Regions from separate parts of the Acidovorax sacchari genome, predicted to be linked through region 2. Evidence: riboswitches for the same ligand, from Rfam matches in the RefSeq annotation. Region 2 holds a riboswitch; each other region holds the start of a gene.

Region 1 (10,498 bases), 1.7 Mb from region 2:
CAGCCCGACGTGGTCGTGGGGCTGGGCGGCTACGTCACCTTCCCCGGCGGCATGATGGCCGTGCTCTGCGGCAAGCCGCTCGTGGTGCACGAGCAGAATTCCGTCGCCGGCCTGGTCAACAAGGTGCTGGCCGGCGTGGCCGACCGGGTCTTCACCGGCTTCCCCGGTGCGCTGCGCAAGGGCGCGTGGGTGGGCAACCCGCTGCGCACCGCGTTCACGCGCCAGGCCGATCCGCAGGCGCGCTTCGCGGGCCGCAGCGGCCCGCTGCGCCTGCTGGTCGTGGGCGGCAGCCTGGGCGCGAAGGCGCTCAACGACATCGTGCCGCAGGCGCTGGCCCTCATTCCCGCGGAGCGTCGCCCGGTGGTCACCCACCAGAGCGGCGCCACCCAGATCGATGCGCTGCGCGCGAACTACGCCGCCGCGGGCGTCGAGGCCACGCTCACCCCCTTCATCGACGACACCGCCACCGCGTTCGCCGAGGCCGACCTCATCGTCTGCCGCGCGGGCGCGAGCACGGTGACCGAGATCGCCGCCGTGGGCGCGGCGGCCGTCTTCGTGCCCTTCCCGCACGCGGTGGACGACCACCAGACGGCCAACGCCCGCTTCCTCGCCGACGCCGGCGGCGGATGGCTCGTGCAGCAGCGCGACCTCTCTGCCGAAGCGTTGGCGCAATTGCTACAAAATACGGAGCGCGAAGCGCTGTTGGAGCGCGCGCTGAAAGCCAAGACGATGCAGAAGATCCACGCCACCCGCGAGGTGGCGAACGCGTGCGAGGAGTTGACCGCATGAAGCACGCCATCCGCCACATCCATTTCGTGGGCCTCGGAGGCGCCGGCATGTGCGGCATCGCCGAAGTGCTGTTCAACCTGGGCTACGAGATCTCGGGCTCGGACCTGGCCGACAGCGCCACGCTGCGCCGCCTGGCCGCGCTGGGCATCGCCACCCACGTGGGCCATGCGGCAGCGCACATCGAGGGCGCCGACGCGGTGGTCACCTCCACCGCCGTGCAGGCCGACAACCCCGAAGTGCTGGCCGCGCGCGAGCGCAAGATCCCCGTGGTGCCGCGCGCCCTGATGCTGGCGGAGCTGATGCGCCTCAAGCGCGGCATCGCGATCGCCGGCACGCACGGCAAGACCACCACCACCAGCCTCGTGACCAGCGTGCTCGCGGAAGCCGGGCTGGACCCGACCTTCGTGATCGGCGGGCGCCTCAACAGCGCGGGCGCGAATGCCAAGCTGGGGCAGGGCGAGTACATCGTGGTCGAGGCCGACGAATCCGATGCATCGTTCCTCAACCTGCTGCCCGTGATGGCGGTGGTGACGAACATCGACGCCGACCACATGGAGACCTACGGCCACGATTTCGGCCGGCTGAAGTCGGCCTTCGTTGACTTCCTGCACCGCATGCCGTTCTACGGCACGGCCATCCTCTGCACCGACAACCCGGCCATCCGCGAGATCCTGCCCGACGTCACCTGCCCCGTTACGAGCTACGGCTTCTCCGAGGATGCGCAGGTGCGCGCGGTGGACGTGCGGGCCGATGCGGGCCGCATGCGCTTCCGCGTGCAGCGCCGCAACGGCGTCACGCTGCCCGACCTCGACGTGGTGCTGAACCTCGCGGGCGAGCACAACGTGCTCAACGCGCTGTCGGCGATCGCCGTGGCGGTGGAGCTGAACATCCCCGACGAGGCGCTGCTGCGCGCGCTCGCGCAGTTCAAGGGCGTGGGCCGGCGCTTCCAGCGCTACGGCGAACTGCCCGCGCAGGGCGGCGGCACTTTCACCCTGATCGAGGACTACGGCCACCATCCCGTGGAAATGACGGCCACGCTCGCCGCGGCGCGCGGCGCGTTCCCGGGTCGCCGTCTCGTGCTGGCCTTCCAGCCGCACCGCTACAGCCGCACGCGCGACTGCTTCGAGGACTTCGTGAAGGTGATGGGCAGCGCCGACGCCGTGCTGCTCACCGAGGTCTATGCGGCCGGCGAGGCGCCCATCGTGGCCGCCGACGGCCGCTCGCTCGCCCGGGCGGTGCGCGTGGCAGGGCAGGTGGAGCCGGTCTTCGTGGACGACATCGGCGAGCTGCCGCGGCGCATCGCGGACAACGCGCGCGGCGGCGACGTGGTGCTGTGCATGGGGGCCGGCTCGATCGGCGCCGTGCCCGCGAAGGTGGTGGAAATGCTGCGGGCCGAGGCGCCGGCGGTGCAGGAAGGACGGTGACGGCGGTGGGCCTGAAAGATTCCGAAATCGACGTGCGTGCCCTGGGCAAGGTCGCGGTCCTGATGGGCGGCGACTCCGCCGAGCGGGAGGTCTCGCTCATGTCCGGCGGCGGCGTGCTGCAGGCGCTGCGCGCGCGCGGCGTGGACGCGCACGCCTTCGACCCGTCGCAGTCCGACCTCTCGGAACTCAAGAGCCACGGCTACGCGCGCTGCTTCATCGCGCTGCACGGCCGGCATGGCGAGGACGGCACCGTGCAGGGCGCGCTGGAGCTGCTGGGCATTCCCTACACCGGCCCGGGCGTGATGGCGTCGTCCATCGCGATGGACAAGATCATGACCAAGCGCATCTGGCGCTTCGAGGGCCTGCCCACGCCGGACTGGCGGCTGGTATCGAGCGCCGCCGAGACCGCGCAGGCGCTCAAGGACCTGGGCTCGCCCATGATCGTCAAGCCCTCGCGCGAGGGCTCGACCATCGGGCTGACCAAGGTCACCTCGCCCGGCCAGTGCGAGCAGGCCTACCGCCTTGCCTCGCGCTACGACCCCGAAGTGCTGTGCGAGCAGTTCATCGACGGCGAGGAAACCACCTGCCCCGTGCTGGGGCAGGGCGCGGGCGCCCATGCGCTGCCGGTGATCCGCATCGTGGCGCCCGAGGGCAACTACGACTACCAGAACAAGTACTTCACCGACGTCACGCAGTACCACTGCCCCAGCGGCCTGCCCGGGCAGGAGGAGCGCGAGATCCAGCGCCTGGTGGTGGAGGCGTTCCGCACGCTGCAGTGCCGCGGCTGGGCCCGCGCCGACATCATGATCCGCGCGAGCGACCGCAAGCCCTTCCTGCTGGAGATCAACACCTCTCCCGGCATGACCGGCCATTCGCTGGTGCCCATGTCGGCGCGCGCCATGGGCGTGAGCTACGAGGAACTGTGCCTGCGCATCCTGGCGGGGGCGTCGCTCGACGCACGCCAGGGCCAGGTGGACGCCGCAGGACATCCGGGAGCCGCATGACCACGAACACGCTGCCCGCACCGCTGGACGTGAAGCTCATGAACTGGACCGCGACGGTCCTGTTCGTGGGCTGCGCCGCGGCCGTGCTGGTGGCCGCCGGCTCGTGGGCGCGGCACCACCCGATGTTCGCTATCGGGCGCATCGTGGTGCAGGGCGAGCTGGTCCACAACAACGCGGTGACGCTGCGCGCCAATGTCGGCCCGCACCTGGTGGGCAACTTCTTCACCATGGACCTGGCCGCCGTGCGCGAAGCCTTCGAGCAGGTGCCGTGGGTGCGCCGCGCGCTGGTGCGGCGCGAGTTCCCCAACGGCCTGCGCGTGGAACTGCAGGAGCACGACGCCTTCGCCTACTGGGGGCCGGAGGAGGGATCGACCCTGCTCAGCACCCGCGGCGAGGTTTTCGATGCCAGCGCCGACGACCTGGAAGACGACGAATTGCCCCGCCTGCAGGGCCCGCAGGGCCAGTCGGAAGCGGTGATGCGCATGTACCAGCGGCTCGCCCCGGTGGTGGAGCCCCTGGGCGCGCGCCTCGCGACGCTGGAGCTGTCCACGCGCGGCAGCTGGCGGGCGTCGCTGTCGGGCGGCGCGGCGCTGGAGCTGGGCGGCGGCGCGCCGGAAGACGTCGAGGCACGCACGCGGCGCTTCGTGCGCACCGTGGCGCGCGTGGCGGCCCAGTACGGGCGCCGGCCCGACGCGTTGGAATCCGCCGACCTGCGCCATCCCGACGGCTACGCGCTGCGGCTGCGCGGGGTGACCACCGTCGAGGGCGACGCACCGCGCGCCGTGCGGGCGGCCGTGCGCCGCACGCCTCCAAGGAATCGCTGACCCTTAGTCAGGACACACAAAGATATGGCACGAGAATACAAAGACGTGGTGGTGGGGCTGGACATCGGGACGGCCAAGGTGATGGCCGTGGTGGCCGAGGTGCTCCCCGGCGGCGACCTGAAACTGGCCGGCCTGGGCGTGGCCCCGAGCAACGGGCTCAAGCGCGGCGTGGTCGTCAACATCGACGCCACGGTGCAGAGCATCCAGCAGGCCCTGAAAGAGGCCGAGCTGATGGCCGACTGCAAGATCCAGCGCGTCTACACGGGCATCACCGGCAGCCACATCCGGGGCCTGAACTCCAGCGGCATGGTGGCCGTCAAGGACAAGGAAGTCACTCCCGCCGACGTGGCGCGCGTGGTCGAGACCGCCAAGGCCATCAACATCTCCTCCGACCAGCGCCTGCTGCTCGTGGAACCGCAGGAATTCGTGATCGACGGGCAGGACGTGCGCGAGCCCATCGGCATGAGCGGCATCCGGCTGGAGGCCAAGATCCACATCGTGACCGGCGCACAGAGCGCGGCCGAGAACATCATCAAGTGCGTGCGCCGCTGCGGCCTGGAGGTGGAGCAGCTCATGCTGAACCCGCTCGCCTCCAGCCAGGCGGTGCTGACCGACGACGAGCGCGAGCTCGGCGTGGCCGTGGTGGACGTGGGCGCGGGCACGACCGACGTGGCCATCTTCACGGGCGGGGCCATCCGCCACACCGCCGTGATCCCGATCGCCGGCGACCTCATCACCAGCGACATCGCCATGGCGCTGCGCACGCCCACCAAGGATGCCGAGGACATCAAGGTCGAGAGCGGCTACGCCAAGCAGCTCCTGGCCGATCCCGAGGCGCAGGTGGAGGTGCCGGGCCTGGGCGACCGCAGCCCCCGCATGCTGAGCAAGCAGGCGCTCGCCGGCGTGATCGAGCCGCGCGTGGAGGAGATCTTCTCGCTGGTGCAGCAGGTGATCCGCGAGTCGGGCTACGAGGAGGTGCTCTCCTCGGGCATCGTGCTCACGGGCGGCAGCGCCATCATGCCCGGCATGGTGGAACTGGGCGAGGACATCTTCCTCAAGCCCGTGCGCCGCGGCATTCCGAAGTATTCCAGCGCGTTGTCCGACATGGTGGCCCAGCCCCGTGCTGCTACCGTCATGGGTTTGCTCGAAGAGGCGCGGCAGGCACGCCTGCGCGGCTTCAAGGTGGCCCAGAAGAGCGGCTCGGTGAAGACGGCCTTCGGACGGTTCAAGGATTTCATCATCGGGAACTTCTGACATGCGAACCCCTCTGCAACGGCTTGTCCGCGAAAGTTCCCCGGCCCGTGGCCGCCTCCGATGGCGGGGCACGGGCCCTCCCGCGGCGTGCACCGGCACCCCCGCAGCACCGTTTTCCCATTCGTATGACCTACCGGCCGCAACGGCCAACCGCAAATCTCACGTGAAAGACCAGGACTAGGAGCACCAGCATGACCATCGAAATGATCGAAGCCGAAGAATTCAACCAGGGCACGCAGATCAAGGTGATCGGTGTCGGCGGCGGCGGCGGCAATGCCGTCGAGCACATGATCTCGCGCCAGGTGCAGGGCGTGGAGTTCGTGTGTGCCAATACCGATGCGCAGGCGCTCACCCGCAGCAGCGCGCACCGCGTCATCCAGCTGGGCCACAGCGGCCTGGGCGCCGGCAGCAAGCCCGAGAAGGCCCGCGAGGCCGCCGAGGCCGCGCAGGAAGACATCCGCCAGGCCATCCAGGGCGCGCACATGCTGTTCATCACCGCCGGCATGGGCGGCGGCACCGGCACCGGCGCCGCACCCGTGATCGCACGCGTGGCCAAGGAGATGGGCATCCTCACCGTGGGCGTGGTCACCAAGCCCTTCGACTGGGAGGGCGGCCGCCGCATGCAGAACGCCGACAACGGCCTGGCCGAGCTGGAAGCCAACGTCGATTCGCTGATCGTCGTGCTCAACGAGAAGCTGCTGGAAGTGCTGGGCGACGACATCACCCAGGACGAAGCCTTCGCGCACGCCAACGACGTGCTGAAGAACGCCGTGGGCGGCATCGCCGAGATCATCAACGAGTACGGCCACGTCAACGTGGACTTCGAGGACGTGCGCACCGTGATGGGCGAGCCCGGCAAGGCCATGATGGGCACGGCCACCGCCAGCGGTCCCGACCGCGCCCGCATCGCCGCCGAGCAGGCCGTGGCCTGCCCGCTGCTGGAAGGCATCGACCTCTCGGGCGCCAAGGGCGTGCTGGTGCTGGTCACGGCCGCCAAGGGCAGCCTCAAGCTGTCCGAGTCGCGCCTGGCGATGAGCACGATCAACGCCTACGCCTCGCCCGATGCGCACGTCATCTACGGCGCCGCCTATGACGACAGCCTGGGCGACGACATCCGCGTCACCGTCGTGGCGACCGGCCTGTCGCGCGCCAACGCGCGCCGCCAGCCGATCTCCGTGGTGCAGGGCGGCCTGCGCACCGGCACCGACAACATCGCCTACCAGATGCCCATCGCAGGTGCCGCCGTGGGCGCGGCCGGTGGCCTGGTGGGTGGTGCTGCATCGCAGGCCGACTACGGCAACATGTCGGTGCCCAGCGTCTGGCGCACCAACCGCACGCAGGCCGCGGCCCGCGTGGATGCGCTGTCCTCGGGCGGCATGGACGACCTGGAGATCCCCGCCTTCCTGCGCAAGCAGGCGGACTGATTGGCTCCCCCCTGAGTCGCCGGTGGCCCGGCAAAGCCGGTTCCACGGCGTCTGCCGGCATGGCCTGCTCCGCGGCCTTCTGACGGGTGAGGTCGTGAATGATTCACGGCCGTGACCCTGAATCATGGATTTCCGCACTCTCTGGCCGCCCCGCTTCCGCAAGGAGCAGGGCGGCTTTTTGTTTCCGTTGTGACGCATGGGCTATGGATGGCATAGCCATCTGTGCGGGCAGGGACGGGTGCCGCCACCTAAAATTGCGGGATGCTCCAGCAACGCACGATCAAGACCCTCACCCGCGCCGTCGGCGTGGGCCTGCACAGTGGCCAGCGGGTCGAGCTCACGTTGCGTCCGGCCGCGCCGGACACGGGCATCGTGTTCCGCCGCATCGACCTGCCCGAACCCGTGGACATCCCGATCCGCGCCGAGTCGGTGGTCGATACCCGCATGGCCTCCACCATCGGCGTGGGCGGTGCCAAGGTGCATACGGTCGAGCACCTCATGTCGGCCTGCGCGGGCCTGGGGTTGGACAACCTCTACATCGACATCACGGCCGAGGAGGTGCCCATCCTCGACGGCTCGTCGGCCTCCTTCGTGTTCCTGCTGCAGAGCGCCGGCGTGGTGCTGCAGAACGCGCCCAAGAAGTTCATCCGCGTCACGCGGCCCGTGGAAGTGCGCGAGGGCGAGGGCCAGCAGCTCAAGTGGGCGCGGCTGGAGCCCTACCACGGCTACAAGCTGCGCTTCGAGATCGACTTCGCCCACCCGGCCGTGGATTCCACCGGCCAGAGCGTGGAGTTCGACCTCGGCGCGGGCAACTACACGCGCGACATCGCGCGCGCGCGCACCTTCGGATTCACGAAGGACGTGGAGATGATGCGCGCGAGCGGCCTCGCGCTGGGCGGCGGGCTCGACAACGCCATCGTCATGGACGATTACAAGGTGCTCAATGCCGACGGCCTGCGCTACGACGACGAGTTCGTGAAGCACAAGATCCTCGACGCCATCGGCGATCTGTACATCGTCGGCCATCCGCTGCTGGCGGCCTACAGCGCGTTCCGCTCGGGCCACGCGATGAACAACCGTCTGCTGCGCGAACTGCTGGCCCAGGAGGATGCGTGGGAGATCGCCACGTTCGAGAGCGAACGGCAGGCACCCTCCGGGTTCGCCGCGCCCGTGCAGGCCTGGTGAGGCCGCGCCGCCATGCTGCTGTTCCGCGGTCTGTTCTTTTTCCTGCTGCTGCTGGCGGTGGTGTCGTTCGTGTTCTATGTGGCCACCGGGCAGCCGCGCTACAAGCGCTTCGGCATCGTGATCGTCAAGTGGACGGTGCTCTCGGCCTTCGCCTTCTTCGCGGTGCTGGCGCTCGAGCGCTTCCTCTGATGTCCGCTGGCGTGCCCCGCCGTGGGGTGACACGGCCGGGCATCGCTCCTATACTCGCGCCTGCTCCGGGGTGCACGTAGAGACTCGAAAGGTTTCTGGGCGTGCTGAGACGGCGGACCTGACCGCCGGAACCGCGAACTTGATCTGGTTAGTACCAGCGTAAGAAGAGCTGCAGCCGGGATTCCCGCACCTGCAGGCGGATGCCTTCCGGGGCATCCGCCTGGCCGCCACGCGCCATCCCCCTTTCATGGGGAAGGTCCGCGCAGCGGGCGCCTCCATCCGGGGCCGGTACGGCGCACCTGGCCCCATGCGGAGCACATTTCCATCCACCCGAGGAGATTGCCCGCCATGAACGCCCCCGACAAGTTCGCCCAGCTGCTCTCGCTGACCCGCGAACCCTTCCCCGCCTCCACCAAGAACTACCTCATCGGCAGCCGCCCCGATGTGCGCGTCCCCGTGCGCGACATCGCGCTCACCAATGGCGAGCAGGTCAGCGTCTACGACACGTCCGGCCCCTACACCGACCCGGCTGCCGGGATCGACGTGCGCCGGGGCCTGCCCGGCGTGCGCGGCGCGTGGATCGAGGGCCGCGGCGACACCGAGCGCTACGAAGGCCGCCAGCGGGTGGCTCTGGACGACGGCAGCCGGTCCGAGGACGCCGCCCGCCTGGCCGCGCTGCGCGCCGAGGCCGCCGCCCTGCAGCGCACGCCCCTGCGCGCCAGGAGCGGTGCCAACCACACCGGCAATGTCACGCAGATGCACTATGCGAAGAAGGGCATCGTCACGCCCGAGATGGAGTACGTCGCCCTGCGCGAGAACGGCCGCCGCGAATGGATGGCGCAGTACCAGCAGGACGCCGCCCGCGAGCAGCGCCTGACCGGCAACCCGATGGGCGCGAGCATCCCGAAGATCATCACGCCCGAATTCGTGCGCGACGAAGTGGCGCGCGGCCGCGCGATCATCCCGGCCAACATCAACCACCCCGAGGTCGAACCCATGGCCATCGGGCGCAACTTCAAGGTCAAGATCAACGCCAACATCGGCAACTCGGCCGTCACCTCCAGCATCGAGGAAGAGGTGGAAAAGCTGGTCTGGGCGATCCGCTGGGGCGCGGACAACGTGATGGACCTCTCCACGGGCAGGAACATCCACACCACGCGCGACTGGATCGTGCGCAACAGCCCCGTGCCCATCGGCACCGTGCCCATCTACCAGGCGCTGGAGAAGGTGGGCGGCATCGCCGAAGACCTGACCTGGGAGATCTTCCGCGACACGCTCATCGAGCAGGCCGAGCAGGGCGTGGACTACTTCACCATCCATGCGGGCGTGCGGCTGGCCTTCATCCACCTGACGGCCCAGCGGCGCACGGGCATCGTCTCGCGCGGCGGCTCCATCATGGCCAAGTGGTGCATGGCGCACCACCGCGAGAGTTTCCTCTATGAGCACTTCGAGGACATCTGCGACATCATGAAGCAGTACGACGTCAGCTTCAGCCTGGGCGACGGCCTGCGGCCCGGCTGCGCGTCCGATGCGAACGACGAGGCGCAGTTCGCCGAACTGCGCACGCTGGGCGAACTCACGCAGACCGCCTGGAAGCACGACGTGCAGACCATGATCGAGGGCCCCGGCCACGTGCCCATGCACATGATCCAGGCCAACATGACCGAGCAGCTCAAGACCTGCCACGAGGCTCCGTTCTACACGCTCGGGCCGCTGACCATCGACATCGCCCCCGGCTACGACCACATCGCCAGCGCCATCGGCGCGGCCATGATCGGCTGGATGGGCACGGCCATGCTCTGCTACGTGACGCCCAAGGAGCACCTGGGCCTGCCCAACCGCGACGACGTGAAGCAGGGGATCATCGCGTACAAGATCGCGGCCCATGCGGCCGACGTGGCCAAGGGCCATCCAGGAGCCCGCGCGCGCGACGACGCGCTCAGCCAGGCGCGCTTCGACTTCCGCTGGCAGGACCAGTTCAACCTGGGCCTGGACCCGGAAACCGCGCAGCAGTACCACGACGAGACCCTGCCCAAGGACTCGGCCAAGGTGGCGCACTTCTGCTCGATGTGCGGCCCGAAGTTCTGCTCGATGAAGATCACGCAGGAAGTGCGCGACTTCGCGGCCCGGGGCATGCAGGAAAAGGCCCAGGAGTTCCGCGGCACGGGCGGGGAGCTGTACGTGCCGATCCAGCCGGTGTGATGCCGTCTGCCCGGGCCGGTCGGGACGGTTCAGCCCGCCGTGGCCAGCAGGCGCTGCGGGCGCGGGAGTTGCAGCGCGCTGCGTGCCGGCGGCGCGGCCAGGGCCGGCTCCTGCGCGGGCAGCACGAACTGGCTCACGAGCTGGGCCAGGTCGTGGGTCTGCAGGCGCAGGCTTTCGGTGGCGGCGGCCGATTCCTCCACCAG
Region 2 (10,498 bases):
ATGAGCCGGCGCAGCACGCCGCGCTGGGCCATCTCCTGGCGCTCCGCAGCCTCCTCGTCGGCCGGCTCGGGCGGCTGCGAGAAATAGACGCCGCAGTACAGCAGGGTGAGCTGCCGCTTCTCCTCGTGCGGCGTGCCGAAGGCCACGGTGGGCGCGATGGCGCTCGGGCCGGCGCCCGGGCGTGTCTTCAGGATGCCCACCAGGTCGTCCAGGCGCACGGCGGCCGAGCGTTCCCAGAGCTGGCGCGCCGAGGCTGCCCGGTCCTGGCAGCGCTTGCGCAGGGCGCTGCGCAGCACCTCGGCCAGCGGATGGCCCTGGATCGCCTGGGGCAGGCTGAATTCCTGGGGCGATAGCTGCCGCTGGTAGATCTCGGCGGTGGATTCGCCCGTGACCACCTTGCCGGTGAGGCACTCCAGGAAGATCAGTCCCCACGCATAGAGGTCGGCCTGGGGGGTCACGGCTTCGCCGCGCAACTGCTCCGGCGAGCTGTAGGCGGGCGTGCCGACGTATTCCCCCTCGCGCGTGAGCTGCGTGGCCAGGGCATCGCCGGCACCGGGCAGCAGCGTGCTGATGCCGAAATCCAGCACCTTGGCATGCGAAGTCAGCCCCGAGGCGCTGATCATGATGTTCTCGGGCTTGAGGTCGCGGTGCGTGATCCCCGCATCGTGCGCGCAGGCCATGGCGTCCAGCACCTGGAGCATGAGGCGGCCGGCCTCGGCCGCGGGCAGCGCGCCCTGGTTCTGCAGCACCTGCCGCAATGTCAGGCCCGGGACGAACTCGAACACCGCGAAGACGAACGGGCCGCATACACCCTCGTCGAGCAGCTGCACGATGTGCGGATGGTGGAGCCGGGCGCAGGCCGCGATCTCGCGCCGGAACCGCTTGAAAAGGCGCTCGTCCTCGTCGATGCGGACGAACTTCAGCACCACCTTCTGGCCGGTCTGGCGATGGGCCGCGGAAAACACGATGCCGTAGGAGCCCGTGCCGATCACATCCTGCAGCACGTAGCGCTGCACGAGCGCGTCCTGCGCGGAGAAGGCTTCCCGGATGTGCCCGGGGTCGGGAGCGCGGAGACTCATGCGCCCTCCCCCTGGCGCCACAGGCGGCCGCTCACAGGGCGCCCCCGGTCGCGGCCGGGTCGCGGTGGATGCGCTGCGCCACGGGCGCGTGCCCATGGTCGAGCGGGCCTGCGCCGCGGCCGGTGCGCACCGGCGCCCCGGCCGTGATCGCCGCCTGCACGTAGGCATGCGCGGCAGCCACCGCGTCGCGCAGGCTGCGGCCCAGGGCGAGGTGGGCGGCGATCGCGGACGACAGCGTGCAGCCCGTGCCGTGGCCGTTGCGCGTCGGGATGCGCGCGGACCGCAGGTGCAGGTGCGGGGCCATGCCCTGCACGGCCAGCACATCCACCAGCGCGTCGCCCGGCAGGTGGCCGCCCTTGAGCAGCACGGCCGGGGCGCCGAGGCCCAGCAGTTCCTGCGCCGCGGCATCCATGGCGCCTTCGTCCCGGATGGCACGGCCCAGCAGCATGCCCGCCTCGTCGAGGTTCGGCGTCACCACGGCAGCCAGCGGAAACAGCGCCTCCACCAGCACGCGCACGGTGTCCGGCGCGATGAGACGGTCGCCGCTGGTGGCCACCATGACGGGATCGAGCACGACGTGCGGCAGCGCATGCCGGCGGATCGCATCGGCCACCACCTCGGCGACCTCGGGGGCATGCAGCATGCCGATCTTGACGGCATCCACGCCGATGTCCTCCACCACCGCGTCGATCTGGTCGCGCAGGATGGCGGCGGGCACGCCATGGATGGAGCGTACGCCCTGCGTGTTCTGGGCAGTGATGGCCGTGATGGCGGTCATGCCGTAGCAACCCAGGGCGGCGAAGGTCTTCAGGTCGGCCTGGATGCCCGCCCCGCCTCCGCTGTCAGACCCTGCAATGGACAGGATGCGCACGTAGCGGGATCCTTCCACGGCGGACGCCGCCGGCCGTGGTTCGAGAGGCTTGGAATTCATGGCAAAAATTATGGCGCATGCGCGATGTCAAATACGCCTTCCGCAGCGCTGTGCTGTAATTCAGGGAACGGACGAAACAGGGGTGCCGCGCCCGCCGGGCGCGGCTGAGAAAGACCCTCGGCACCCGATCCAGGTCATGCTGGCGTGGGGAGTTTCGACGGTGGACCGCCGCCTGTTCTCCGTGCCGCGCCTTCGCGCGCAAGCGCCCGACCGACGAGAACCGCATCCACCGCCCGCCCATGACCGCCCTGCTGTCCCCGCATTCCTCCATCGCCATCCTGGGCGCCGGCCTCATGGGCCGGCTGCTGGCCGCCGAACTGGCCCGGCAGGGGCACGCCGTGGAGGTGTACGAGGCCCAGGGCCCCGACGCCCAGGGCGCGGCCGCCCGCATCGCCGCCGCCATGCTCGCGCCGCTGGCGGAGTCCGCCATCACCGAAGCCGGCGTGGTACGCATGGGGCACCATGCCCTGTCGCGCTGGCCCCAGCTGCTGGCCGGCCTCGAGTGGCCCGTGTTCTTCCAGCAGGAGGGCACCCTCATCCTCTGGCACCGCCAGGATGCCGCCGAGGCCGCCCGGCTGCGCGGCGTGCTGGAGCGCACGGCCCGCACCGTGCCCGAACTGCCTGCCCTGCAGGTGCTGGACGGCAGCGCACTGCAGGAAGCCGAGCCCGCCCTCCAGGGCCAGCGCTTCCACCAGGGCCTGTACCTGCCCGGCGAAGGCCAGCTCGACAATCGCCAGCTGCTCGCGGCGCTGGAGCACGCCATGCGCGCCCGCGGCGTCCGGGTGCACTGGCACAGCCCGCGCGCGCCGGAAGATTTCACGCCGGGCATGACCGGCCAACCCGACTGGGTGCTGGACTGCCGGGGCCTGGGCGCCCGGGCGCAGTGGTCCGAACTGCGCGGCGTGCGCGGCGAGGTGGTCCGGCTGCACGCGCCTGGCGTGGCACTGCGCCGCCCCACCCGGCTGGTGCATCCGCGCTACCCCATCTACATCGCCCCCAAGCAGGACCACATCTTCGTGATCGGGGCCACCGAGATCGAATCGGACGACCTTTCGCCCGCGAGCGTGCGCTCCACCCTGGAACTGCTGAGCGCGGCCTATGCCGTGCATCCCGGCTTCGCCGAGGCGCGCATCCTCGAGATCGCCACCCAGTGCCGCCCCACCCTGCCCGACAACCTGCCCGCGGTGCGGCGCACCGCGCCGCGCGTGCTGCAGGTCAACGGCCTGTACCGGCACGGTTTCATGATTTCCCCGGCCGTCCTGGACGTGGTGATGGAATGCCTGAACGAAGGACAATCCCCCCTCGCCTCCCGCTTCGACCTGGCGCTCGACCTCGAGCCCGCCGCCGCACTGCCATGAACGTCGTCATCAACCAGAAAGCCACCGAACTGCCAGAGGGCGCCACCGTGGCCCATGCCATCGCGGCGATTGCCGCCCGCCCGCCTTTCGCGGTGGCCGTCAACACCCTGTTCGTCCCCCAGGCCCGCCACGCCGGCCACGCGCTGCAACCCGGCGACCGGGTGGAGATCATCGCGCCGGTGACGGGCGGCTGACCCACGCCAGCCTTTTTTCCCTTCGACATCCGCCATGCCCGACACCGCATCCGATGACGCCCTGGTCCTCTACGGCCAGCGCTTCGCCAGCCGGCTCCTGCTGGGAACCGCCCGCTATCCCTCGCCCAGCGTGCTGGAGGCCGCCGTGCGGCGTGCCCGCCCGGCCATGGTGACCGCCTCGCTGCGGCGCCAGGGCAGCAACCCCGCAGAGGCCGGCAGCGGCTTCTGGGAACTGCTGCGCCGGCTGGACGTTCCGGTGCTGCCGAACACCGCCGGCTGCCACAGCATCCAGGAAGCCGTCACCACCGCCCAGATGGCCCGCGAGGTCTTCGGCACGCCCTGGATCAAGCTGGAGCTGATCGGCGACGACTACACGCTGCAACCCGACACGCTGAACCTCGTGGAAGCCGCCTCCCAGCTGGTGCGCGACGGCTTCCACGTACTGCCCTACTGCACCGAAGACCTCGTGCTCTGCCAGCGCCTGGTGGACGTGGGCTGCCAGGCCGTCATGCCCTGGGCCGCGCCCATCGGCACCGGCCGCGGCCCCGTCAATCCGTACGCGCTGCGCACGCTGCGCGAGCGGCTGGACGTGCCCCTGCTCGTGGATGCGGGCCTGGGCCTGCCGTCCCATGCCTGCCAGGTGATGGAGTGGGGCTACGACGGCGTGCTGCTCAACACCGCCGTGGCCCTGGCGCAGGACCCGGTGGCCATGGCCGGCGCCTTCGCCGACGCGGTGCAGGCCGGACGCACCGCCCGGCAAGCCGGCGCCATGTCCGCGCAGGACGCGGCCCAGCCGAGCACGCCCGTGCTCGGCACCCCTTTCTGGCACCACGACCATGGCTGAAGATTCCACCATCCAGGCGATGGCCGATGCCATCGTGCAGGCCCACGCGGCGGCCTTCGCCGGCTTCCCTGCCCAGCCCGGGCCGGCCCCTGCGCACGGGGGAGCGGCCTATGGCGCCGCCCTGCGAGCCTGCAGCCAGCTCGGCTTCATCGCCGTGGACGCCGACTGCCTCGCGCGCGCCTGGCAGGCCCGGACGGACCGCACGGGCCATTTCGACGCAGCGCATTGGCCCGACGAGCCCGTGGACTTCGGCCTGCAGCCCCGCCCCCATGCCCGCCCCTTCGCACCCTGCCCGGACAGGCTCGGCCTGTACGCCGTGCTGCCCGATGCCCACTGGGTGGGCCGCATGGCCCGGGCCGGCGTGCCGACGGTGCAGCTGCGCTTCAAGTCGGAAGACGGCGCGGCCGTCGAACGCGAAGTGCGGGCCGCCGTGGAGGCAGTGCGGGGCACCTCCGCCCTGCTCTTCATCAACGACCACTGGCAGGCCGCCATCGATGCCGGTGCCTATGGCGTCCACCTGGGGCAGGAAGACCTCGATGCGCTGCCCCCCGGCTCGCTGGAGACGCTGCGCGCCTCCGGATCGCGGCTCGGGGTGAGTACGCACGGGTACGCCGAGATGGTGCGCGCCGACGCGGCGGCTCCCAGCTACGTGGCCATGGGCGCGGTCTTCCCCACCACGCTCAAGAAGATGGCGACCGTGCCCCAGGGCCTGGCCCGCCTCGCGGGCTATGCGCGGCTCATGCGCGGCTACCCGCAGGTGGCCATCGGCGGGATCGGCGCGGAGCAGTTCGCCGACGTGCTCGCGACCGGCGTCGGATCGGTCGCCGTGGTGCGCGCGCTGGTGAACGCCCCCGATCCGGAGGCCGCGGCGCACGACCTCATGCGGCGCATGGGGCGGTAGGCCGCCCCCGCCGGCACCGCATCAGCCCTTGGGCGTGCGGTTCTTGCGCTCGAACTCGTCCAGTTCCAGGCGCAATTCCATCTTTTCGTCCATGCCGAAACCCACCGACTGGCCGGGCGCCGGCGGCGGCGTCACGGGCACCGGCGGCAGGTCGCTGAGCGTGAGGTGGGGCGGATCGGACAGGTCGATGTCGAGCATCGCGTCCGGATCCTCGTGCAGGGGAGACGGCGCGGTGGACGGGGCCCGCGGCAAGGGCGCGGGCAGCGATTCCCAGGTCAGGCCGGCCGAAAGCGTGTCGAACGAACGCAGTTCTTCCTCGGGCCCGGCGCTGGCGGCACGGACCGGCGCGGCGGCGGCCTGCACTTCGTCGGCGGGGATCTCGCCCGGCGTGGTGCGAGGGCGCGGAGGCGCCGGGCCGCGGGCGCTGGCGGGCGTGGTTTGCGCGATGGCCAGCAGCAGCAGCAGGTCGTCGAAGGCCGCCAGGTCGAACTGCGTGGCCCGGGGCGCGTCGGCCTGCCGGAACAGGAATCCCTCGATCACCCCGAGCACGGCCGGCGAGGACCATTCGGCCTCGATCGCCGCCAGGGCATCGGGGAAGCCCTGCAGGGTCTTGCCGCTGCGGTGGAAATTGCCGAATTCGGGAACCGAGACGTTGAACTGCGCGCAGAACTGCTCGCGCAGCTGGTGGAAGCCTTCCACACGGCCGAGGGTGTGGTAGAGCCGCAGCAGCTCCAGGTAGGCGAACGCCGAGGTGTCGCCGTGGGCGGCGATGTGCTGCCGGAGCACGGCGATGGCCTGGTCGTGCTCGCCCACCGACACGAAGAATTCCGCCTGCTGCTGGATGTCGAACAGGTCCTCGGGCTGCGGCCCTGCCATGCGGGGCATCGCGGCGGGCACGGGCGGCGCCAGCGGTGCCGGTGCCACGACGGGGACAGGCGCCAGCGCGGCCGGTGCAGGCCCGGGCGCGGGCGCAGGCTCGGGAACCAGCGGCGCATTGCGCGTCATCACCGGCCCCTCGACCAGCACCGCGCTGGAAAGAGAGTCCGCGAACGCGGGCAGGTGAAAACTGTCGCGCGGGGCCGGGGCGGCTGCCGGCACGGGGGCCGGCGGCTCGGCGGGCACCGGCGGCACCCTGGCCGCGGACGCCGACGCCCGGCTGGGCATCACGGGCAGCCGCTTCGGACGGGTTGCGGGCGCATCCGCCTGCGGACGGGTCGCCAGCGCGGAGCCGTCCGGCGCCAGCGGCTCGCCGCCGGGCTCCCGGGGCTGGCTGCTGGCCGCGACGGCCTCGGTCCAGGCGGAGGCCGCCGCCCTGCGGGCGCGGCCCCACAGCCAGGCGGCCAGCAAGGCCAGCAGCACCAGCAGGCCCACCAGCGCATAGACCAGGACGGCCGGGAAGCGCTCGGACTCGGCGCTGTCCAGGCGTTGCCGCAGTTCGGCAGCCGCAGCGCGCTCGGATGCGGCGCGCGCGCGCTCGGTCGCCACGGCCCCTTCGAGCTGAGCGACCTGGCCGGCCGCGCGCTGCACATCTTCCACGGGGGTGTTGAGCGCCTTCCAGAGGGCCGCGGCCTGCGCGCGCTGCTCGGGGGAGGTGGTCTCCGCGGCAGGGGCCAGTTCGGGCGACTGGCGCAGCGGCAGCGGCCCATCCAGCCAGACGTCCAGGGGCTCCATCACCAGCCGGGCACGCTCTGCCGCGGGCGATGCGGCGGCCGTGGGCGCCGGCTTCAGCGCGCGGCTCGGCGGCCGGGACGCGGCTGAAGGCGCTGCCGCCGCTGCCTGGCGGCTGGCACGCGGCGCCGGGGCAGGCGCAGCGCCGGGAGCGGCCGCCCGGGGGCCCCGCCCGCCCATGCCCTGGGCGCCACCGGCGCCACCGGCGGCACCGGCCGCCGACCCCGCCGCGGAAGCTCCCGCTCCAGCCAGCCGGCCGATGTCCACCGGGCTGGACGGTGACGCCGCAGCCACCGCTTCGGGCAGTTGCGCGAGAAAGGTGTAGCGGCGGGTCACGCCGCCGCTGCAACCGGCGGAAACCGTCGCGGTGACGACCGGCTCGTCCGCCGTGATGTATGCACGCACGCGCACGGCCGGGTTGCGCCCGCCGGCGGCAGGAACCGGGGTGACCTGCACCTTGGAGTCCGGCACGGCCGTATCTCCGGACATCAGGCGCACCCGCACGCAGGAAGACTCGACATCGCCACCCGGATCGGGTTGCACGTCGAACACGAGGTCCACCGGCGCGCCCAGCACCACCGTGCCGTGGCTGGCGCCCAGCGACAGCGCCGATGCCCCCGTGGCCAGGGCGGAAAGACTCGCTCCGAGTATCGCGTTACTGATCTTCACAATAGTTGCATTCTTATTCGGTTCATTCTTGCACATAAAGCCGCCTGCTCCCTCACCGCCATAATCGCGCTCCATGACCAACCCCTTCCCTATCGTAGGCATCATAGGCACGGGCGCCATGGGCCAGGGCATCGCCCAGATGGCGGCGCAGGCCGGCAGCCAGGTGCTGCTGCTCGACAACCGGCCGGGCGCGGCCGACACCGCGCAACGCAACATTCAGCAGCAGTGGGAACGCCTTGCCGCCAAAGGCCGCATCTCGGGCGACGAGGCCACGGCGCTGGCCGGCCGGCTCGCTCCGGCCGCTGCACTGCAGGACCTCGCCGGGTGCCACCTCATCATAGAAGCGATCGTGGAGCGCCTGGACGCCAAACAGGCGCTTTTTAGCGAACTCGAACGCATCGTCCCGCAGGCGGCGGTGCTTGCGACCAACACTTCCTCGCTGTCCGTGACGGCCATCGGTGCGGCGCTGAAGCATCCGGAACGCCTGGCGGGCTTCCATTTCTTCAATCCCGTCCCGCTCATGAAGGTGGTGGAAGTCATCGCCGGCCTGAAGACCGACCCGGCGGTGTGCGACCGGCTCTCCGTTCTCGCCCGTGCCATGGGCCACACGCCGGTACGCGCGCAGGACACGCCCGGATTCATCGTCAACCACGCCGGGCGCGGATTCGGCACGGAAGCGCTGCGCATCGTCAGCGAGGGCGTGGCCGACTTCGCCACGGTGGACCGCATCCTGCGCGACCAGGTCGGGTTCCGCCTGGGCCCGTTCGAGCTGATGGACCTCACCGCGCTCGATGTCTCGCAGCCGGTCATGGAATCCGTTTATCGACAGTATTACGAGGAGCCCCGGTATCGCCCCAGCGCCCTCGCAGCCCAGCGGCTCGCCGCCGGCCTGCTCGGCCGCAAGACCGGCGAAGGCTTCTACCGCTACGTGGACGGGCAGGCGCAGGTGCCGGCCGAGCCGCCCGCGCCCACGGTCGCGGAGATCCCGCCCGTGTGGGTGTCGTCGCGCGCCGCGCGGCGGGCCGAGGTGTTCCAGCTGCTCAAGGACCTGGGCGCCCGGATCGAGACCGGCACCTCCCCGTCGCCGCAGGCGATCTCCCTCGTGGCACCGCTGGGCTTCGACGTCACCACCGTGGCCGTGGTCGAACGGCTGGACCCGGCGCGCACCATCGGCATCGACATGCTGGTGGAGGACGCCGCCACCCGCCGCCGCGTGCTGGCCACCAACCCGGCCACGCGCATCGACATCCGCGACGCCGCGCACGCCCTCTTCGCGCGCGACGGCAAGGCCGTGAGCGTGATCCGCGACAGCGGCGGTTTCGTGACGCAGCGCGTGGTGGCGACGATCGTGAACATCGCCAGCGACATCTGCCAGCAGGGCATCTGCAGCCCCGCCGACCTGGAATCGGCCGTCACGCTGGGCCTGGGCTATCCCCTGGGCCCGCTGGCCATGGGCAACCGCTGGGGGCCGGCGAACATGCTGGAAGTGCTGTTCAACCTGCAGACGGTGTATGGCGACCCGCGCTACCGTCCCAGCCCCTGGCTGCGCCGCCGCGGCGCGATCGGGCTGAGCCTGCTCCACGAAGAGGCCTGACGGCCGCCCCGCCCTTCCCTCCACCGCCCGCAGCCCGCAGCCCGGAATCCGCCCCATGCCCGCAAGACTCGAGAGCACCAGCCACGGCCAGACCCTCGTGCTGACCATCCACAACCCGGAGATGCGCAATGCGCTCGATCACGCCATCTACGCGGCCGGCGTGGAAGCGCTCAACGGCGCCGAGCGCACGGCCGAAGTGCGCTCGGTCGTCATCACCGGCGCCGGAGGGCACTTCTGCGCAGGGGGCGACCTGAAAGGCCTGCAGGCGCTCCGGCAGCAGGGCGCCGAGGCGCAGGGGCGTGCCGTGGAAGGGCTGCACCACTGGATCGAGGCCATCCGCACCTATCCCAAGCCGGTCATCGCCGCGGTGGAGGGCGCCGCCGCGGGTGCCGGATTCTCGCTGGCGCTGGCCTGCGACATGGTGGTGGCCGCGCGCGACGCCGTCTTCGTGATGGCCTACGCGGGCATCGGCCTGTCGCCGGATGGCGGGGCGAGCTGGAGCCTCGCGCAGGCGCTGCCGCGCCAGCTCGCCGCCGAACTGCTGCTGTGCGGCGAGCGCATCGGCGCGGAACGCCTGCATGCGCTGGGCGTGGTCAACCGGCTGGCGCGCCCCCAGGAGGCGCTGGCCTGCGCGCTCGCCCTGGCCGAGACGCTCAACGCCCGCGCGCCCAACGCCATCGCCGGCACCAAGGAACTGCTCTCGGAGGCGCCCATGCACACGCTCGCCCGGCAGCTCGAGAAAGAGCGCGACCAGTTCGTGCGCAACCTGCAGCACCCGAACGCCGGCGAAGGCATCGCCGCCTTCCTGGACAAGCGCACGCCGCGCTACCGCTGAGCGCGCCCCGGCCCGGCCCCATTGCCGTGGCTGTCGCCGCTGTCCCGCGCCGCACGGCGCGGGCACGCACAGACACGCGCGCGACATCCCCGGGCCCGCGGCCGCCGGGCGGCCCGGTCCCGCGGGCGACAATGCTCCCGCTTCCAGTCACGCAAAAGACAGACCATGGACGACCCCATTCTTACCATCGAAGAACGAGAGGCGATCAATACCGGTCGCTGGTTTTCCTCCCTTTCCCCTTCGCTGCGGCACGACATACTCCGATGCGCCTACGTCAAACGCTTCAAGGATGGCGGCCTGATCGCCGCCCGCGGCGATCCGCCCGAGGAGTGGATCGCCTGCGCGAAGGGTGCCGTGCGCGTGAGCTCCACGTCGATCTCCGGCAAGCAGATCACGCTGACATATGTCGAGCCGGGCATCTGGTT
Region 3 (10,498 bases), 2.6 Mb from region 2:
GCGGATGCCCGAGGACTGCAGCGACACCACGTTGAACACGTTCTGCGGGTAGATGTCGTAGATGGCGGCGAGCTTCTCGCCCTTGTCCAGCGCCATGAAGAACGAGCCCGGATCGGTGAAGGCCACGTCGCCCTGGCCGCTCAGGATATTGCGCAGCGCATCGCCGCCGCCCGCGCCGGGCAGGTAGCCCAGCTCCACGCCGCGCGCCCTGAAAAAGCCCTTCTCGGGCTCGGCCAGCAGGTTGGTGATCTCGCTGATAGGCTTGCTCCAGCCCGCGACGGTGATCTTGCCCGGGGCCGCCGCGGGCGGCGTGGCGGCACCCGCCCAGCGCGTGGCCGCCAGCCCGGCGGAAGCCGCCAGCAGCGTGCGGCGCGAGAGGAATTCAGGTCGTTGCATGGGGTCGAGAGAGGAAAGGGAAAGAAGGGTCAGGAACGATCGGCATAGGGCCGCAGCAGCCAGCGCTCCAGCCACAGCGTGGCCTGGTAGAGCAGCAGCCCGATGGCCGCGATGAGCACCAGCGCCGCGAACATGAGGGACGTGTCCATCATCCCCTGCGCGGCGATCACCACCGCGCCCAGGCCCCGGCTGGCGCCGATGAACTCGCCCACCACGGCCCCCACCAGCGCCAGCACCACGGCCATGCGCAGTCCTGCCAGAACGGCCGGCAGCGCCAGCGGCAGCTTCAGGCGCAGCAGCGTCTGCCAGCGCGTGGCGCCCAGCATGCGAAAGAGCTGCAGGCGCTGCGCATCGGTCTGCCGCAGCCCGGTGAAGGTGTTCTCCATCAACGGAAAGAAACAGATCAGACCGGTGATGAGCGCGGTGGACGGAATGCCGAAACCGAACCACAGCACGAACAGCGGCGCCAGCGCCAGCTTGGGCACCACCTGGCTGACCACCACGTAGGGCCGCAGCACGCGCTCCAGCAGCGGCGATTCGGCCAGCGCGATACCGATCGCCAGGCCCGCCAGCCCCCCGCCCGCCAGCCCCAGCAGCAGCGCCGCCAGCGTGGCCTGCACATGGGGCACGAAATAACCCGTGCACAGCCCCTGCCAGAGCGATGCCGCGATGGCCGAGGGCGCGGGCAGCACGAGCGCCGAGAGCCCCGAATGCCGGGCCACCCATTCCCACGCGCCCAGCAGCGCCAGCAGCAGCGCGGCGCCCAGGGCGCGGTAAGGCCAGGCAGACGAAGGCACGGCCTGCTCGCGGGATGCACTCATGCGCCCACCCCGTCCAGGCCGGCGCGCACGCGTGCGCACAGGCGGTTGAAGGGCGCGTCGTGCCGCATGGCCTGGGTGCGCGGCGCGGGCAGGTCGATGCGGATGTCGTCCGCCACGCGGCCCGCCTGCAGCACCGCGATGCGGTCGCCCAGGTACACGGCCTCGGTGATGTCGTGCGTCACGAAAAGCACCGTGGTGCCCCGCTGCCGGCAGGTATGCAGCAGGTCGTCCTGCAGCTCGGCGCGGGTGATGGCGTCCAGCGCCGCGAAAGGCTCGTCGAGCAGCAGCAGCGCGGGCTCCAGGACCAGCGCGCGCGCCAGCGCCACGCGGCTTTGCTGGCCGCCCGAAAGCTGGCGCGGATGGTGCCGCGCATGGGCGCCCAGCCCCAGCTGGTCCAGCAGCGCCTGAGCGCGCTCCACGTCGGCCGCCTGCGGCCGGCGCTGCAGCGATACCGGCAGCAGCACGTTGTCGATGGCGCTGCGCCATTCGAGCAGCGTGGGCGCCTGGAACATGAAGCCCAGTTGCGGGCCCGGCGCCACAACGTCCCGGCTCTGCATGCGCACATGGCCCGACTGCGGGCGCAGCAGGCCCGCGGCCAGCTGCAGCAGCGTGGTCTTGCCGCAGCCGCTGCGGCCCACCAGGCAATGCACCTCGCCCGCGCCGATGCGCCAGTTCACGCCATCCACCACCGGGGCGCGACCCGGGTAGGCGAACACGGCCTGCTCGATGTCGAGAAAGGCATCGCCGGGCACCTGCCCGGCGCAGTCCACTGGCGCGGTCTCAGTCGGCATAGGGCGCGAACATCTCTGCGGCGCTTTCGGCGGATTGCTCGATCTCCACCATGCGCACCAGGTCCAGCAGGTTGAAACGGCCGTCGTGGTGCCAGCCGGCCTCGGGCACGCTCATCGCACCGATGGCGCTGATGCGGGTCACGCCCGCCGCCCCCAGCAACGCGGCCAGGTACCGCAGTTCTTCCGGCGTGGCCGCGACGCCCGCGGTCTGCAGCAAGGGCCCGTGGCCGGCGATGGCGTGCGGCACCTCGCCCAGCGCATCCACGGCCACCACCTGCACGCTGCGCTGCAGCGCCGTGGGCGCGAGCGGCTGCAGGGCGTCGCAGTACGCCACGCTCCACGGGTCATCGGGCGTGCCGATGAGTTCGTCGGCAGCGGCGCCGCCGGCCGCCGAGAGGCCCTGCCATTCGAGCGCCTGCCGCCAGCTGGCCACGGCGGCGGATTCCTCCATGTCCAGCGCCCGGCGCGGAAACCGCCGGTGCAACTGCGCCAGCTCGCCCGCCAGGTAGCCCGCGAAGGCGCGCGGCGACACGGCGCCGCCGCGCTGCACGTAGAACACATGCGGCGAGTAGCAGCCCTGCTGGTCGTAGCGCATGACGTCCCACGCGGCCCGGCGCGCCACGGCCGGCGCATCGAGCGCATCCAGCGCGGCGGCCGAAACGATGCCGAAGCCCAGCTTGTGCCCGTGCGGCAGGAAGCGCGTGGTCACGGGCAGGCGGCGCTGGATGGCATGCAGCGCATCGTTGCCGCCATAGGCCAGCACCGTGTCGGCCCGGGCATAGAGCGCCGCGGCATCGTCGCCGTCCGCGCCCTTCCACCACACCACGGCGAAGCAGCCGGCCAGCGGCGGGTGCACCTCGGCCAGCAGCTGCGCGAACCAGCCCGCGAACAGCGGCTCGGCACTGGGCAGCTTGCCGATGCTGCCGGCCTTGACCAGCAGGCCGCACACGAAGCTCCAGAGCGCCAGCGCCGGCACATTGCCCGCCCAGCTGTGCACCAGCAGGCCCGGCCCGAAGGCGCGTACCGCGCCGCCCTTCGGCGCAGGCTGGAAGCCGTCGAGCACCAGCGGATTGGCAAAGTCCTCCGCCACGAAGCGGCGCAGCTGCGGCGCGCGGAAGGTCTTGAAAAAACCCGTGAGTCCCAGCCGCACCATCTCGGCGTCGTAGCCGCTCACGATGGGCAGCAGCGCCTCGGCCTGCTGCCGCGCCGGATCGCTGCGGTCCAGCAGGCGGGCGATGGCACGGTCGATCACATCGATGACCTGCTCCACCGCCATGGGCTGCAGATGGCGGGCGGCCGCCTCGCGCACGCGGCACGCCAGGGCGTCCATCTGCGCGGGCGTGAGCACGGGCACCTCCACTTCCAGCCGGGCGGCGCCCTGGGCGAAGGGCAGCACCTGCCAGGCCACGTCCTGCGCCTCGATGCCGGGCAGATAGCCCGCCCGCACCCGCTGCACCGCGGTGGCCGCCTGGGATGTCATTTCCCGGTGGCCCGCATGAAGTCCTGCACCGCCAGCGAACAGCCCTTGGCCTGCGCGCCTTCGGCCCGGCCCAGCAGCAGGAAGCCGCCCTCGGCCCATTCGCCCACGTCCTCGGTCAGGATGGTGGTCACGGAGTTGTAGTTGGCCAGGTCGCAATGCACGAGGATGCCTCGCTCGCCGGGCGGTACGTCACGTCCCGTGGCCGGGTCCACCAGCCGCGACCGGATCCAGTGCGGCCCGGACTTGACCGAGGGCACCACGGCATTGCCGTCGTCGTAGAACTGCGTGCTCAGCTCCGTCATGCCGTACATGTTGATGCACAGCTCGCGCGGCACGCCCAGCGTGTAAGAGAGCCCGGCGTAGAAATCCTCCGGCGGCACCTCGCGCGACTGGCCCTTGTAGCCGCCCGTGTCCAGCACGCGGCTGCCCGGCGGCAGCTGGAAGCGGCGGCCCTTCTCGTGCAGTGCCTCCATCAAATGGACGAAGCTGTAGCTCGCGCCCAGCAGCGCGTACGGCGTGCCGGTGCGCTCCGCGGCCTCCAGCGCCGCGCACAGGCTCACCACGTGCATGCCGTGCGCGCCCACGAAATGCCGGCTGACCGGGCTGCCGAACACGGACCGCGCCAGCGCCAGGTAGTGCGCCAGCGACGAATTCGGCATCAGGTGCTCGTCGGGGAACAGGATGCCCATCGGCATGGGCCCGGCCCCGCGCATGAAGCGCCGCTGGAAATTGCGCGCCATCGACAGGTCGTACACATCGAGCCGCGGGTGGAAATGCCGCCCCCGCGCCTCTGCGCCCCGGGTCGTGCCGCTGGTCATGAACACGCGCTCGTCCGGCCGCGGCGGCTCGCTGCGCAGCTCCGTCGCCTTGAAGGCGTCGATCGGCACCGCGGGGATGTCGCTCCAGCGCTCCACGCTGCGCAGCGTCGCGCCGCGGCGCTGGCAGAAGGTGCGGTAGGCGGGGTTGGCGGAATACTGGTGGGCGAACAGCCGCAAAGCCAGCGTGTCGAACTGTGCGTCGGTGCAGCCGCCTTCTTCCTCCATCGCGATGAATGCGAGGATGTCCGCGACCAGCGCAGCGACCTTGTCCATGGAGCTTCTTCCTTCGTGACCTGTGAACGATGCTCCGAAGGTCACGCCCGGCCATGCCGTGCACGCCACGCGGCGCGCCTGCGGAGGCTGGAGGATGGTGGTGACAGCTCTTCTTCCGCCGGAATGACCCGGTTCAAGTTCTCGGGTGTGGATCTCAGCACACGCGTGCACCCCGGAGCGTTGCGGGCATCTTAACCCGCCGTCCAAACGCCCTGCTTCCGCTGCGGCTTACGGGCCGCCTATATTCCCGGGCATGGAATCACCGGCGCCCGCCACGACGACACCCGCCCGGCCGGTGCGCGCGATCGTGCTCGTGCTGGGCGACCAGCTCGATCCGGACGCAGCGGCCTTCGACGGCTTCGACCCGCAGCAGGACATGGCGTGGATGGCGGAAGTGGAAGAGGAATCCACGCACGCCTGGTCCTCCCGGCCGCGCATCGCCCTCTTTCTCGCGGCCATGCGGCATTTTGCGCAGGCGCTGCGGGCGCTGGGCCGCCCCCTGGACTACCGGCGCCTGGACGACGACCGCGAGCCCCCCTGCCGCACGCTGGCCGATGCGCTGCGCGCGGCGATCCGCACGCACCGTCCGCAGCGCCTCGTGATGACCGCGCCCGGGGACTGGCGCGTCTGGAAGGCGTTGTCCGCCGTTGCGGCCGGCGCCGGGCTGCCGCTGGAAACCCGGCCCGACCGCCACTTCTTCGCCACCGTGCGCGAATTCGCCGACTTCCGGCGCCAGCTGGCCGGACGGCCGCTGCGCCTGGAAACCTTCTACCGCGCCATGCGCCGCCGCCACAGCATCCTGATGGACGGCCGCCAGCCCGAGGGCGGTGCCTGGAACTACGACAAGGACAACCGGCGCCCCTTCGGTCCGCAGGGGCCGGGCATGGTACCCGGGCGCTGCCGCTTCGAGCCCGACGCCATCACCCGCGAGGTGCTGGAAATGGTCGCCCGGCGCTTCGGCGACCATCCGGGGTCGCTGGAGAGCTTCGCCTGGCCGGTCACCCGCGCACAGGCCCTGCATGCGCTCGCAGACTTCGTGGACCACCGGCTGCCGGCGTTCGGCCCCTTCCAGGACGCCATGTGGCCGGACGAGCCCTGGCTCTACCACTCGCACCTGTCCGCGGCGCTCAACCTTAAGCTGATCCATCCGCGCGAGGTGGTCGCTGCCACCCAGGCCGCCTACCGGAGCGGCCGTGTCCCGCTGCCCAGCGCCGAGGGTTTCATCCGCCAGATCCTGGGCTGGCGCGAATACGTGCGCGGCATCTACTGGACCGAAATGCCGTCCTACCAGGACCGCAACGCGCTCGGTGCCGATGCGCCCCTGCCCGCCTGGTACTGGACCGGAGAAACCCCCTTCGCATGCCTGCGCCAGGCCATCCGGCAGACACTGGACCACGGCTACGCCCACCACATCCAGCGCCTCATGGTGACGGGCCTCTTCGCCCTGCTGCTGGGCGTGCGGCCACAGGCCGTGCATGCGTGGTACCTCGCCGTCTATGTCGATGCCGTCGAATGGGTGGAACTGCCCAACACCCTCGGCATGTCCCAGTACGCCGACGGCGGCCTGATGGCCAGCAAGCCCTACATCGCCACGGGCAAGTACATCCAGCGCATGGGCGGCCCCTGCGCCACCTGCCGCCACGACCCGGATGCCTTCCTGGGCGACACGGCCTGCCCTTTCACCACGCTCTACTGGGACTTCCTGCTGCGGCACCGGGAACTGCTGGCAGGCGTGCCCCGCATGGCCGCACAGCTGGCGCGGCTGGAGACGATGGGGCCGGAAGAGAGGGAGGGAATACGCCGAAGGGCGGAGGAACTGCGGAGGGAGCACGGCGGGGCCGCCTTGCCTGATGGAAGATTCCCGGTGGGGCGCCACTGATGCGCAGCGCGCAATATTGGAAATAGCCAATGCAAGACGGCCAGGCAGCCCCCCCGGGCAAAACCCCGCCCATTGACGACGCGTCGCCATCCGGCCGGAGCGTCACCGTCCGACCCGGGAAGGGCTCATGGTGATGGTGGCGCTCAACGCGCGAACAGGTCGCGGCAGCGCTCCGCGCCGTGCCCGATGACCCGGTCGCGCGGCACACCAAAGCAACTCGGCCCTTCCGTATTTCCCTGGCCGTAGCCCGGAAAAACCACCTTCGTGCAGGTCAACGGCCAGTGGTGCAGTCCCGTCGGCGCCACCTCGGGCACCTACATCTTCCAGCTCCCGCTCGGCGTGATCGCCAACCCCACCCAGGTGGACATGTTCGACTCTGTCGAAAACGAATGGCTGCGCGCACAGATCACCCAGGCGCTGGCCCCGACCTTGCATTTGAAGTACGAAAGCGATGGCGGGCCGTCCGGCGCGACTGGCCTCACGCTGCTAAAACCTGCCGGGCCGGCATCCCGTCGGCCAGACACCCTGGGCATGGTCTCTAAAGTTCGTCATCCGTCCGGGGCGGAGCCGGGTGAGCCATCGGTTTCCGGTGTTCCTCAAAAAAAGATCCACCGGCTGTAACCCGCGACGCTCCTGTCACGAACTTCCATCGCAAACCGGATCGTCCGGTGCGCCGCGCCAGGAGTTCCCATGACAGTCCATGCAACATCGAGACAGATCCATCCACTGTGGACGCGCATCAGCCACTGGCTGAATGCGTTCGCGGTATTGATCCTGATCGCCAGCGGATGGCGCATCTACAACGCCGCGCCCTTCTTCGACTTCATTATCCCGACCGGCCTCACTCTCGGTGGCTGGCTCGGAGGCGCCTTGCAGTGGCACTTCGCCGCGATGTGGCTGCTGGTCGGCAATGGCGTCTTCTATCTCGCGATGAACGTTTTCACCGGCCGCCTGCGCCGCAAGTTCTTCCCACTGTCGTCACGTGCGGTCCTGCATGACGCACTGGCCGCCTTGCGAGGACGCCTGTCGCATGCGGATCCCCGCCACTACAACAGCGTGCAGCGGCTGGCATACCTGTTCGTGATGGTCGACATCCTGGTGATCGTGCTGTCGGGGCTGGTGCTGTGGAAGTCGGTGCAGTTCCACCTGCTGCGAGACCTTCTTGGCGGCTACGAGCTGGCAAGGCGCATCCACTTCGTCGGCATGGCACTGCTGGTCGGTTTTATCGCGGTGCATATGGTCATGGTGGCCCTGGTGCCGCGCACCCTGCTGACCATGCTCAGCGCCCGTGGCGAGGAGGCGGCAGCATGAACATCTTCAAACGCCGGACTCTGCCCCATGTCGACGCCGACGCGGCGCTGGCCGAGGCCCGCCGAATACTCGAGAAACGCATGGCGCCGACAGCCCGCCGCAACTTCCTGCGCGGTTCGCTCACGCTGGGTGGCCTTTCATTGCTGACCGGATGCAGCATCAGCGACAACGATGACGTCGAGGCCGTGCTCAACCGAATCTCCCGCTTCAACGACCAGGCGCAGGGCTGGCTGTTCGATCCGAACCGCCTGGCCCCGACCTATTCCGAGGCCATGATCACCCGGCCCTTTCCCTTCAACGCCTACTACGGCGAAGACGAGGTGCGGGTAGTGAAGGAAGAAGGCTGGAGCCTGGAGGTCACCGGCATGGTCGCCGACAGGCACCGCTGGACCCTGGATGAACTCCGTGCCATGCCGCAGCAGGACCAGATCACGCGCCACATCTGCGTGGAAGGCTGGAGCGCCATCGGTCGCTGGGGCGGCGTGTCCTTCCGCGATTTCCTGCACCGCATCGGCGCCGACACCAGCGCGAAATACATCGGCTTCAAGTGTGCCGACGACTACTACACCAGCATCGACATGGCGACCGCGCTCCACCCGCAGACGCTGCTGACGCTGAGCTACGACGGCGCCCCGCTGCCGCCCAAGTACGGCTTCCCCATGAAGCTGCGCATGCCCACCAAGCTGGGCTACAAGAACCCGAAAAACATCATGGCGATGTTTGTCACCAATACCTACCAGGGCGGCTACTGGGAAGACCAGGGCTACAACTGGTTCGGCGGAAGTTGAGCGCACCCGCACTCGACGCCGCAGACAACGCGACCGTGTCCATTTCGGGCGACGGCGCACTTTTCACCATCCACACCGAAGGACTTTCACCATGAACAAGCTCAACACCGCACTGCTCGCAGCCTGCCTGGCCGCCGCTTCTGTTTCGGCCATGGCTTCCGACGACATGATGAAGAAGGACTCGATGTCCAAGGACGCCATGCACAAGGACGCCATGCACAAGGACACGATGGGCAAAGATGCCATGACGAAAGATGGAATGAAGAAAGATGCCATGGCCAAGGACGGCATGTCCAAGGACACGATGGGCAAGGACACCATGAAAAAAGACGAAATGAAGAAGTAATCGACAGGACTACCGCGGCACGCGGGCAGGGCCCGCGTGTACCCTGCTGCTTCCATGGAACGAATTCCGTCCGCTGCCGATGCGACGCACACCCAGACCGAACAGACGCTGCGCAGCCTGATGCTCGCCGGCCTGGACGGCGATGCGGCGTCGTACCGCCGTTTTCTTCAGCAACTCGGCACACGTCTGCGATCCTTCTATCGCCGGCGCCTGTCGGGCTGGCCCGACGACGTGGAGGACCTCGTGCAAGACACCCTGCTAGCCATTCACAACCAGCGGCACACGTACCGGCGCGACCAGCCGGTGACCGCCTGGGTTCATGCCATCGCCCGCTACAAGGCCATCGACCTGCTGCGTGCCCGCCAGGAGCGCGAAGCCCGCCACGACATGCTGGACGATGACGATACGGCCCTGTTCGACACCACCGGAAGCGACGCAGCCGAAGCGCGGCGCGACCTCTGGCAACTGCTCGCCACCCTGCCCGACCGGCAGCGCCTGCCCATCGAGCAGGTCAAGCTGGAAGGCCGCTCGGTGGCCGAAGTGGCGGTAGAGACCGGCATGTCCGAATCCGCCGTCAAGATCGGCATCCACCGGGGGTTGAAGGCACTGGCTGCCCGTATCGCTTCCACGTCCCGTTCCCTGGCGAAAGCCCCCTCATGAAGACCGACGAACTGATCCATCTGCTTGCCGCCGACACCCTGCCGGTGCAGCGGCATGTCGCGGCCCGCCGGCTCGGCCTGGGCATGCTGGCCGCCTTGCCGGTTTCAATGCTGATGATGCTGGCCGTGCTGGGCCTCAACCCCGCACTGGGCCGCTATGCCACCCTGCCGATGTTCTGGGTGAAGTTCGGTGTCCCGTGCCTGATGGCGCTGGTCGCCTTGCCGCTGGTCGCCCGCCTGGGCCAGCCAGGTGCCGACACCCGCATCGCCTGGACTGCGTGGGCGCTGCCAATCGGGTTCCTGTGGGCGCTTGGGCTGGTGGTGCTGGTGCAGGCCCCGGCGAACGAAGCCGGCACGCTGATTCTGAGCAGTACCTGGCGGGTCTGCGCGGAAAACATCGCTGTGCTTTCGTTGCCGATGTTTCTGGCGGCGATCTGGGCGCTGAAATCGCTGGCGCCGGTGCGACCCGCGCTGGCCGGTGCCGGCGCCGGTGCTCTGGGCGGCGCGTCCGGAGCAGCGGTCTATGCGCTGCACTGCCCCGAACTGGCCGCACCCTTCATTGCCATCTGGTACGTGCTGGGCATGGCGCTGCCGGTGGCGGCCGGTGCACTTGTGGGGCCGAGGCTGCTGCGCTGGTAGACGCCGGGTGTCCTGTCAGATCGGCAGGTCATACCCGATGGTCCCGGAAAAACGCCGGCTGTGTGGGAGCGTTTGCCGGAATCAGGGCCTGAGATGCTCCAAAAAGCTGGAACGCAGCAACACATTCTCGCGATGGAATTCGAGGAATCGCTTCTGCCCGCTTGAAAAGGCACCGACATTCCAAGGCTGCCGGGGATCAAGCCCCATGCGGACCAGCGAATCCTGGTCCGCCACAGGAGAAAAAATCACCTGCCCATCGTCGTCGAACGCAATGAACCCGCGGTCGAACAGATGATC

The links. Region 2 has a riboswitch for thiamine pyrophosphate ahead of ACGHC0_RS11815 (FAD-dependent oxidoreductase). Riboswitches for the same ligand answer to the same signal wherever they lie in the genome.
Region 1: it holds a riboswitch for thiamine pyrophosphate, as region 2 does, so the genes downstream of both, thiC (phosphomethylpyrimidine synthase ThiC) here and ACGHC0_RS11815 (FAD-dependent oxidoreductase) in region 2, are expected to answer to the same signal.
Region 3: it holds a riboswitch for thiamine pyrophosphate, as region 2 does, so the genes downstream of both, ACGHC0_RS23130 (long-chain fatty acid--CoA ligase) here and ACGHC0_RS11815 (FAD-dependent oxidoreductase) in region 2, are expected to answer to the same signal.

The regions. Positions count from the first base shown of each region.
Region 1 covers NZ_AP035783.1:867,248-877,745, forward strand. Annotated here, with positions in the region: gene murG (undecaprenyldiphospho-muramoylpentapeptide beta-N-acetylglucosaminyltransferase) at 1-789, shown strand, start outside; gene murC (UDP-N-acetylmuramate--L-alanine ligase) at 786-2,213, shown strand; gene ACGHC0_RS03965 (D-alanine--D-alanine ligase) at 2,210-3,217, shown strand; gene ACGHC0_RS03970 (cell division protein FtsQ/DivIB) at 3,214-4,041, shown strand; gene ftsA (cell division protein FtsA) at 4,066-5,295, shown strand; gene ftsZ (cell division protein FtsZ) at 5,487-6,719, shown strand; gene lpxC (UDP-3-O-acyl-N-acetylglucosamine deacetylase) at 6,981-7,904, shown strand; gene ACGHC0_RS03990 (hypothetical protein) at 7,917-8,093, shown strand; TPP riboswitch at 8,150-8,276, shown strand; gene thiC (phosphomethylpyrimidine synthase ThiC) at 8,442-10,295, shown strand; gene ACGHC0_RS04000 (methyl-accepting chemotaxis protein) at 10,325-10,498, opposite strand, start outside.
Region 2 covers NZ_AP035783.1:2,600,915-2,611,412, reverse strand. Annotated here, with positions in the region: gene ACGHC0_RS11825 (TOMM system kinase/cyclase fusion protein) at 1-1,079, opposite strand, end outside; gene thiD (bifunctional hydroxymethylpyrimidine kinase/phosphomethylpyrimidine kinase) at 1,111-2,010, opposite strand; TPP riboswitch at 2,079-2,178, shown strand; gene ACGHC0_RS11815 (FAD-dependent oxidoreductase) at 2,250-3,368, shown strand; gene thiS (sulfur carrier protein ThiS) at 3,365-3,562, shown strand; gene ACGHC0_RS11805 (thiazole synthase) at 3,597-4,406, shown strand; gene ACGHC0_RS11800 (thiamine phosphate synthase) at 4,399-5,307, shown strand; gene ACGHC0_RS11795 (FimV family protein) at 5,329-7,644, opposite strand; gene ACGHC0_RS11790 (3-hydroxyacyl-CoA dehydrogenase) at 7,718-9,238, shown strand; gene ACGHC0_RS11785 (oxepin-CoA hydrolase, alternative type) at 9,294-10,073, shown strand; gene ACGHC0_RS11780 (Crp/Fnr family transcriptional regulator) at 10,239-10,498, shown strand, end outside.
Region 3 covers NZ_AP035783.1:5,211,450-5,221,947, forward strand. Annotated here, with positions in the region: gene ACGHC0_RS23110 (ABC transporter substrate-binding protein) at 1-396, opposite strand, end outside; gene ACGHC0_RS23115 (ABC transporter permease) at 426-1,217, opposite strand; gene ACGHC0_RS23120 (ABC transporter ATP-binding protein) at 1,214-2,008, opposite strand; gene ACGHC0_RS23125 (acyl-CoA reductase) at 1,998-3,488, opposite strand; gene ACGHC0_RS23130 (long-chain fatty acid--CoA ligase) at 3,485-4,579, opposite strand; TPP riboswitch at 4,673-4,764, opposite strand; gene ACGHC0_RS23135 (cryptochrome/photolyase family protein) at 4,833-6,458, shown strand; gene ACGHC0_RS23140 (hypothetical protein) at 6,723-7,079, shown strand; gene ACGHC0_RS23145 (cytochrome b/b6 domain-containing protein) at 7,149-7,769, shown strand; gene ACGHC0_RS23150 (molybdopterin-dependent oxidoreductase) at 7,766-8,557, shown strand; gene ACGHC0_RS23155 (pentapeptide MXKDX repeat protein) at 8,649-8,903, shown strand; gene ACGHC0_RS23160 (sigma-70 family RNA polymerase sigma factor) at 8,958-9,563, shown strand; gene ACGHC0_RS23165 (NrsF family protein) at 9,560-10,201, shown strand; gene ACGHC0_RS23170 (HNH endonuclease) at 10,283-10,498, opposite strand, start outside.